DNA from 4 places in the Pararhizobium qamdonense genome. Region 1 is predicted to be linked to each of the others. Evidence: predicted binding sites of a transcription regulator. Region 1 holds the regulator's gene; each other region holds the start of a gene.

Evidence for each region. Region 1 encodes PhoB, which activates phosphate uptake and scavenging genes when phosphate is short. Its sites were predicted from a motif close to TGTCATNNANCTGTCAT; they were not measured.
Region 2: PYR65_RS01860 (alkaline phosphatase) is a predicted target of PhoB. The motif match lies at 831-847, and genes of this name have one in related genera.
Region 3: PYR65_RS12110 (UDP-2,3-diacylglucosamine diphosphatase) is a predicted target of PhoB. The motif match lies at 1,314-1,330, and genes of this name have one in related genera.
Region 4: PYR65_RS19615 (LTA synthase family protein) is a predicted target of PhoB. The motif match lies at 1,282-1,298, and genes of this name have one in related genera.

The regions. Positions count from the first base shown of each region.
Region 1 covers NZ_CP119566.1:4,100,359-4,102,561, forward strand. The annotation lists gene PYR65_RS20080 (GcrA family cell cycle regulator) at 1-402, shown strand, start outside; gene PYR65_RS20085 (VOC family protein) at 417-803, shown strand; gene phoB (phosphate regulon transcriptional regulator PhoB) at 785-1,468, opposite strand; gene phoU (phosphate signaling complex protein PhoU) at 1,576-2,203, opposite strand, start outside.
Region 2 covers NZ_CP119566.1:378,943-381,145, reverse strand. The annotation lists gene PYR65_RS01860 (alkaline phosphatase) at 1-781, opposite strand, end outside; gene PYR65_RS01855 (aspartate-semialdehyde dehydrogenase) at 1,196-2,203, shown strand, end outside.
Region 3 covers NZ_CP119566.1:2,518,019-2,520,221, reverse strand. The annotation lists gene PYR65_RS12115 (MFS transporter) at 1-330, opposite strand, end outside; gene PYR65_RS12110 (UDP-2,3-diacylglucosamine diphosphatase) at 424-1,257, opposite strand; gene PYR65_RS12105 (NADP-dependent malic enzyme) at 1,463-2,203, shown strand, end outside.
Region 4 covers NZ_CP119566.1:3,999,602-4,001,804, reverse strand. The annotation lists gene PYR65_RS19615 (LTA synthase family protein) at 1-1,237, opposite strand, end outside; gene PYR65_RS19610 (SDR family oxidoreductase) at 1,362-2,162, opposite strand.

The DNA of each region.
Region 1 (2,203 bases):
TTGCCGGGCCGCGCCAAGGCCGGCGGCAGCACGGCAACCGCACGGGCCAAACGCCCTGCCCCGACCGCTGCACCACGCGCACCGAGCTTTACCGCAGCACGCATGACAGCCACCCGCACCGTGACCCGCACCACCGGCGCGACCGTCATGAAGGAAGAGGTCGAGATCGACGCGATCGAGGATCAGGAAACAGCGCCCGCCGGCAACAATGTCGTTGTTCCGATGTCGCGCCGCCTGGTGCTGACGCAGCTGACCGACCGCACCTGCAAATGGCCGATCGGCGACCCGATGAAGGAAGAGTTCCACTTCTGCGGCAACGATTCCCCGGACACATCCCCATACTGCACATTCCACGCCAAGCTGGCCTACCAGCCCTCCGGCGAGCGCCGCCGGGCTCGCTAAGGGCGGAACCTGCCTTGCGCTTCGTCAATCCCATCCCGTTCGTGCGGGATATCAGCATCTCGAAAGCCTTCTATGGCGAGAAGCTGGGACTGGCGATCAAGCAGGATTTCGGCGATTTCGTCCTGTTTGAAACGGGATTTGCCATCCATGAGGGCAAATCCCTGGAAACGACGGTTTGGGGACATCCGTCAGTCAGTTCCGGGGCCTATGGCCGTCAAAATGTCCTGCTCTATTTCGAACATGATCCTTTGGATGCGCTGTTTGCCCGCATCGCCGGTCATGTAATCCTCATCCATCCCATCGAGACCCAGCCCTGGGGACAGAGGGTATTCCGCTTTTACGATCCGGATGGTCACGCCATTGAAATTGGCGAACCGCTCGATCAGCTTTCCAGCGAATAGCCAGCACCGCGCACCGTGCGGATCACGTCCTGCATGTTGGAAAAGTTCAGCGCCTTGCGCAGGCGGCCGACATGCACGTCGACCGTGCGCTCATCGACATAGATGTCATGACCCCAGACACCGTCCAGAAGTTGCGAGCGCGAAAAGACGCGGCCTGGCGAGGCCATGAAGAATTCCAGCAGGCGAAACTCCGTCGGGCCCAGGCGGACCTCGCGGGTCTTGCGGTGGACGCGGTGGGTTTCGCGATCGAGTTCGATATCGCCGCATTTCAGCAGCGTTGACAGCACTTCGGGCTTTGCCCGGCGCAGCATCGCCTTGACCCGTGCCATCAGTTCCGGCGTCGAGAACGGCTTGACCACATAATCATCGGCGCCGGTGGCCAGACCGCGCACGCGCTCGCTCTCTTCGCCGCGTGCCGTCAGCATGATGATCGGCAGGCGTTCGGTTTCCGGGCGCTGGCGCAGCCGGCGGCACAGTTCGATGCCGGAAACGCCCGGCAGCATCCAGTCGAGGATGAGGAGATCGGGAAGACGTTCCTGCAGGCGCATTTCCGCCTCGTCGCCACGATTGATCGTATCGACTTCGAACCCTTCGGCCTCGAGATTGTATCGGAGGAGGACGCTGAGCGCCTCTTCGTCTTCAACAACAGCAATTCTTGGCAACATTCAGTTCTGCTCCTTGGCGCCCGGCCGGCTGGCCGAAGGCTTGCCGAGCGGCTCCAGCGGCCGCTCGCGCATTTATCCGTAAGATTTCACTTACTTTACTGTGGGCATCAATTGCCGATTGCGCCAACCGTATTGGCCGTATCGTCCTTCGGACGCTCGCCAACCGGCTGTGCGCCAGTCGCCATGTAGTAGATGGTTTCGGCGATATTGGTGGCGTGGTCGCCGATACGCTCGATGTTCTTGGCGCAGAACAGGAGATGCGTGCAGGGCGTGATGTTGCGCGGGTCTTCCATCATGTACGTCAGGAGTTCGCGGAACAGCGAGGTATAGATCGCATCGATCTCATTGTCGCGTTCGCGGATGCTGTTGGCCTTTTCCGGCGAGCGCGAAGCGTAGACATCGAGCACTTCCTTGAGCTGAACGAGCGCGAGCTCGGCCAGATGCTCCAGGCCGCGCGCCAGCTGCCGGGGCAGGCTGGCATGGGCAACGGCGATGACGCGCTTGGCGTTGTTCTTGCCGAGATCGCCGACGCGCTCCAGATCGGCCGCGATGCGGATCGATCCCATGATTTCGCGCAGGTCCGCCGCCATCGGCTGGCGTTTGGCAATGGTGACGATCGCCTTCTCGCCGATCTGGCGCTCGGCCTCGTCGAGAATGGCATCGTCGGAGATGACCTTCTGGGCGAGCGCCAGGTCGGAATTGACCAGGGCGCGCACGGATTCGGCCACCATCTGT
Region 2 (2,203 bases), 640 kb from region 1:
CGGCCTTGTCGCCGCGCTTGCGGGTATGGGCAACGACGGCTGCCGGTGTCGCATCCTGCAGTTCGGCGGTCGAAACGATGCCGATCGACTTCTTGGTCTGGCGGCGAATGGCTTCTGCGAGCGTCTCAACCTTCGGATCGTCAAACGAATCCGGGGTACGGTCGGCATAGACGCCGATGGCGTTCACGGCCGTCTTGTGGCCGGTCATATAGGCGGACATGGTATTGGCGGAATCAGTGGCAACCGCATCGGTTGCAGAGGTGCCGATGAAGGCGGCCGGTGGCACGTCATCGAGGTTCAGACGGCCGTTTGCCTTGCCTTCCGACATGCCCTTGGACATGATGCGGGCGGCGGTGCGATGCGCGACCGAGAAACCGTCAGCGATCAGGAAGATGACGTTCTTTGCCTTCTGGGTTTCGCCGGTATTGTAGACATCCCAGGTGACCGACTTCGATTCAGAACCGGCGGTCACTTCGATCGTGTAGGCGCCTTCGGCCGGCAGAACGAGACCGCGGGCGATCATCGCCGATCCCAAGACCTTGTCTTCCTTGCCTTTTTCTTCAGCGACAAATTCGGCTTCCTGGCCGAGCACGGTCTTGTAATCCTGGCCATTGACGGTGATCTTGACGTCTTCGGGCTTCACGACCGACTTGAACTCGACCTTGAAATCGAAGGGCGAGCCGGCAAGGATGGTTGCGCGGTCGAGCGGATAAACTGTGGTGGCCTGTGCGGCCCCAGCGAGGAATGTCGTGGCGGCGAGCGCCGACAGAAGCATACGCATGGAAAATCCCCTAATGGTTTGAGCTGACGGCTCGCAATAGTCACCACGGATGACAGCGGCATGACAGTTCCGTAACGTTTTGGCGGCGGCAGGCGAACGCCAGTCAGCGCAGCAATCCGAAGCTTTCTGTTGACTCTGCGCCAAAAGCGCGTAAGAGCAGCAACGGAAAAGGACCCCACCCATGCACCGTTTTGGTTACGCCATCGCTGCGCTGATCGCCCCGGCATTCGCTGCCGGGCGGGTACGTTCTTTCTCAGTATTTTCCAAAACAACGGCCAAAACGACGACGAAAACCGTCTGACGTCTCTGGCCACCGCTCTCTCCCCGGCACGGCCGGGGACCTGAAACCCGCGCCTTTGGCCGGCGGGTTTTCCCCAAAAGCCCCGCGGAGAGACAGAAAGAGAGCAAAAGACAATGGGTTTCAAGATTGCTATTGCCGGCGCGACCGGAAATGTTGGCCGCGAAATGCTGAACATCCTGGAAGAACGCGGCTTTCCGGCGGATGAAGTCGTGGCGCTGGCCTCGGCCCGAAGCCAGGGCACCGAAGTCTCCTTCGGCGACAAGACGCTGAAGGTCAAAAACCTGGAAAACTACGATTTTTCCGACACCGACATTTGCCTGATGTCGGCCGGCGGCGCCGTGTCGCTGAAGTGGTCGCCGAAGATCGGCGCACAGGGCTGCGTCGTCATCGACAATTCCTCGGCCTGGCGCTACGATCAGGACGTGCCGCTGGTGGTTCCGGAAGTGAACCCCGACGCCATCACCCAGTTTACCAAGCGCAACATCATCGCCAACCCGAATTGCTCGACCGCGCAACTCGTCGTGGCGCTGAAGCCGCTGCATGATTTCGCCAAGATCAAGCGCGTCGTCGTCGCCACCTACCAGTCGGTCTCCGGCGCCGGCAAGGACGGCATGGACGAACTGTTCAACCAGACCCGCGCCGTCTTCGTTGCCGATCCGATGGAGAGCAAGAAGTTCACCAAGCGCATCGCCTTCAACGTCATCCCGCACATCGATGTATTCATGGAAGACGGCTACACGAAGGAAGAGTGGAAGGTGATGGCCGAAACCAAGAAGATCCTTGATCCGAAGATCAAGCTGACCTGCACGGCCGTGCGCGTCCCGGTTTTCATCGGCCATTCGGAAGCGATCAATATCGAATTCGAAAACGAGATCACCGCCGATCAGGCCCGCGATATCCTGCGCGAAGCGCCGGGCTGCCTCGTCATCGACAAGCATGAGAACGGCGGCTACATCACGCCTTACGAAAGCGCTGGCGAAGACGCGACCTATATTTCGCGCATCCGCGAGGACGCCACCGTCGAGAACGGCCTGAACATCTGGGTGGTTTCCGACAACCTGCGCAAGGGTGCGGCCCTCAACGCCATCCAGATTGCCGAACTTCTCGTCAGTCGCGGCCTC
Region 3 (2,203 bases), 1.6 Mb from region 1:
GATCAGCACGAACCAGAAACTATGGGAGACGAAGAGCGCGAGCGCCGTCAGCAGGGACAGCACGGCCGACCAGATCAGCACTTGCGCCCGCTCGCCGATTTTGTCGGCCAGAAGCCCGACCAGCGGCGCCGTGACGACGCGCACGAACATCGGCACGGCAAGGATGATGCCGATCTCGAAATCGCTCAGCGACAACGTGCTCAGCCAAACCGGAAAATACGGCATGGCAAAACCATTGACGACCAGCGGCGCGCAAAAGAGCAAGGCGATCCGCACCACGAAAAAACGCGGCGCTTCCTCGCGAACGGGAGGCGGAGACAAGGGAATCATGGAAGGACCTGACAGTAACGTGCAGGATTTATCACGCGAGCTGAGAACAGCGCCAGCCGCTAGTTTTCCCTACAGCGCCTGCCAGCCGCAGTTTTAGGCCGCCTGTTGCGAAAGAGCCCGCGCCATCATGATTTCGACCTCGGTCGTGTCTTCGCGCGTAACCGGCACGCTGCTCAGCTCCCGCCAGGTAATCAGCTCCATGGTTCCGTCCTGGTGCTCGGCGATCGCCGTGCAGCTCTCCACCCAGTCGCCGGTATTGATATAGCGGATGCCGCCAATGTCTTCCATCACGGCATGATGGATATGGCCGCAGATGACGCCATCGGCATTTTCGCGGCGGGCCTCGTCGGCCACCACGCGCTGGAATTCGCCGATGAAGTTGACGGCATGCTTGACCTGCAGCTTCGCCCAGGCGGAAAACGACCAGTAGGGCATTCCAAGACGGCGGCGGATGGCAGCCAGGCCGATATTGATGACGATCGCCGTGTCATAGGCCCAGTCGCCGAGATAGGCGAGCAGGCGGGCATTGCGCACGACCACATCGAATTCGTCCCCGTGCAGCACCAGATATTTGCGGCCGTCGGCAGCCTCGTGCATGTGGCGCTGGGCCACCTCGATGCCGCCGAAATGCACGCCTGGAAAATCGCGCATAAACTCGTCGTGATTGCCGGGAATGTAGACGATGCGGGTGCCCTTGCGCGCCTTGCGCAGCAGTTTCTGGACGACGTCGTTGCACGATTGCGGCCAGTACCAGCTCCGCTTCAGCCGCCATCCATCGACAATATCGCCGACAAGGATGATCGTCTCGGCCTCGGTCACACGCAGGAAATCGAGGAGATAATCGGTCTTGGCGGCCTTTGAACCCAGATGAACGTCGGAAATGAACAGGGTCCTGAAACGCTGGGGTTCTTGCTCTTTCTCGGTCATGCTGCCTCGCAACGGTCTGTCGTGCCTCTCTTGTAAGCCTTCAAAAACAGACTCTTGTTTCAGGATAATGACAGCCTGTGGAACCAGCGGCATGCCCGGAGAAACACCTGTTCCTTAAAACCGGGGATAAACGCCCGTTTCGAAACTGTACGGAGCCGATTTTTCATGCAAAAAGAGCCGCGACGAATAGGTAGGGAATGACGATATGAGCACCGGCGACAAGGCCAAGACCCCAGCGGCCCCAGCAAGCGGCGACCTCGACGAGCAGGCGCTGTTTTTCCACCGCTATCCGCGCCCAGGAAAGCTCGAGATCCAGCCGACCAAGCCGCTCGGCAACCAGCGCGACCTAGCGCTTGCCTATTCCCCCGGCGTTGCAGCCCCCTGCCTTGCCATCCGCGACGATCCGGCAACCGCTGCCGACTATACCGCGCGCGCCAATCTGGTCGCCGTCGTCTCGAACGGCACGGCGGTCCTCGGCCTTGGCAATATCGGCCCGCTCGCCTCCAAGCCGGTCATGGAGGGCAAGGCCGTCCTGTTCAAGAAATTCGCCGGTATCGATGTCTTCGATATCGAGATCGATGCGCCTGAAATCGACCAGATGGTCAATGTCATCTCGGCCCTGGAGCCGACCTTCGGCGGCATCAACCTGGAAGACATCAAGGCGCCGGAATGTTTCGAGGTCGAACGCCGCCTGCGCGAAAAGATGGATATTCCGGTTTTCCACGACGACCAGCACGGAACCGCAATCATCGTTGCCGCCGCCATCCTCAACGGCCTGGAGCTGGCCGGCAAGGACATCGCCAAGGCCAAGATCGTCACCTCCGGCGCCGGTGCCGCAGCCCTCGCCTGCCTCAATCTTCTGGTCACACTCGGCGCAGAGCGTCAAAATATCTGGGTCCATGATCTCGAAGGCCTCGTCTATACCGGCCGCGAAGTGCTGATGGAC
Region 4 (2,203 bases), 100 kb from region 1:
CCATCGATGCGACGAAGAGAAAGCTACCCTTGCTGTCGGTCTGGCTTTCCACATCGGCAATCACCTTGCGGGTTAAGGTCTTGTCCGACACATAAGGGCCATCGCGGCCCGGATCATGGTCGAACTCATCGAGCATGGTCATTTTCTCGAAGCCGAGCTGCGGCATGGCCTTGTGGCGCAGGAAGAAGGTCCGGTCATAGGGATGCATGAAATGCGTGCTCCAGCCCGCATTCTTCAGCTTCGTCGGCCAGACCACATTGGTATAGTGGCTTGCCCGCAGATAGGGGTAGCTCGCGTCGATATGCAGATCGTCGGGAACAAGCCCGCTCAAGACGGCAAACTCCGTGCGCAGCGTGTAGCCGCCTTCAAACACGGTTGCCAGGCGCCCCCATTGCACGGCCATTTTCTGCAGCCTGTCGATGGCCGGCAGCTTGACGCCGCTGACGCCGCAATGGCGCATGTCGATGAAGGATTCCGACTGCCAGACGATGACGAGTGGCGCCTTGTTATCGGCATCGTGGCCAATGAGGTCGTTGACGGCGGCAAAGAAGCGTTCCTGCAGTTCGGCAACGATCTTTTCGCGGCGGCGGCCGAGCCAGAGGACGAAATGAAAGATGACGGAACCGAAGGTTCCAAAACGGATCGTGCTGACCTTGACGTTGGGCTTGCCGACCAGATGCTGCACGAAATCGGCGACCGGCCGGTTCACCGGGCCGTAGAACAAAAGAAGCCAGGGCACGTCGGCAACGAGGATCATCAGTATGATCCAGAGCAGCTTGTGGCTGTTGGGCAGGACGCTGGGCTCGAAATACATGTACAGCGCCGAGACGCCGAACACATAGAGGAAGGCGACGATCCAGAAGACGATGTTGAGCGAATTGGCGTAGAAGATCGACTTGTATTTGAAGACGTCGGCCACCAGGGCAATGTCTGAAAAGACCAGAGGCTCGCGGATGAACCTGTATTTCGCCCGGGAGATGCCGGTGAAAATGACGAAAAAGCTCATCGTGCCGGCGCTTGCGTAAAGCGGGCGCCAGGAGATCGCGAAGAAGCCTGCAAAGACCAGCGCCATGATCGGCAGCCGCGAGATGGTATCGACGAGGCCACGCCGGCGGCTGACGGCCGGGCGGTGTCTCCGGCGCTCGCGCGCGGGCAAGGCAAACTTGTCGGTATAGAGGATGACAGCACAGGCCAGCGCGAAGCAGAAGAAGGTCAGCATAAGCGGATGGGTGTGCATGTAGAGCGACGTCAACGCCAAACGAATACCTTTGATCTTTCATCGGTCACGGACGCGTCATGCATCGCCGCGACGAAGGGACAGTTAAAACCTATTGGTGGCGGATACAAGCAGGCTCTCATGTTCAGCGCCTTGGTATCATCCGTCGAATGCCCCGGTCGAACCACCAGTTGAGAACCGGCTTGACCGTCGCGCCAAAGCGTCCGAGCGCCCACAGCGTCCAGCCGAAAAATACTTCGAATTGGCCTTTGTCTATCGCACGCACGATCCGCAAGGCAACGGCAGAGGAGGGCCAGGGGGCAACGCGTCCCATGATCACGGTTGCTTCCAGCGGCCGGTGTTCCAGTTCGCGCGCAAATTGCGGCGTTTCGGTATCCGGCGGAAAACAAACGGAAATAGTGACCCCATGAGGCTTTGCTTCGGAGCGCAGAGCATCGGCGAAACCATGCAGGGCGAATTTCGAGGCGCAATAGGCGGCATACCCGTAGATGCCAATCAAGCCCGCGCCGGACGAGACCAGCATGATCTTTCCGGAGCGCCGCTCTTTCATCGCAGCATAGACGGCGCGTACCGCGTTGACGCTGCCAAAAAGATTGGTCTCGATCTGCTGACGGAAGACGGCGGATGTCTGCGTTTCGAACCGTCCGGGTTCGACAATTCCGGCAGAGGTGATCAGGATGTCACAGGGGCCGAACGCAGCCTCGCATTTTCGTATGGCCGCCAATGCCTGACCTTCGTCGCTGGCATCGGCACTTTCGATACGCACCGATGTCTCGCCGTGTCGCCGCGCAAGTTCTAACCTGGCGGCTTCAAGTGCGGGCAGGGAGCGTGCCAGGAGAGAGAGGCGTGCACCGCGCTCGGCGTAAATGCGGGCCAGCGCCAGCCCGATGCCGCTCGAACCACCGGTAATGATCACATGGGTCATGCCGCAACACCGGTTCGGTTCATGGAGGTTGGCCTGGCTGT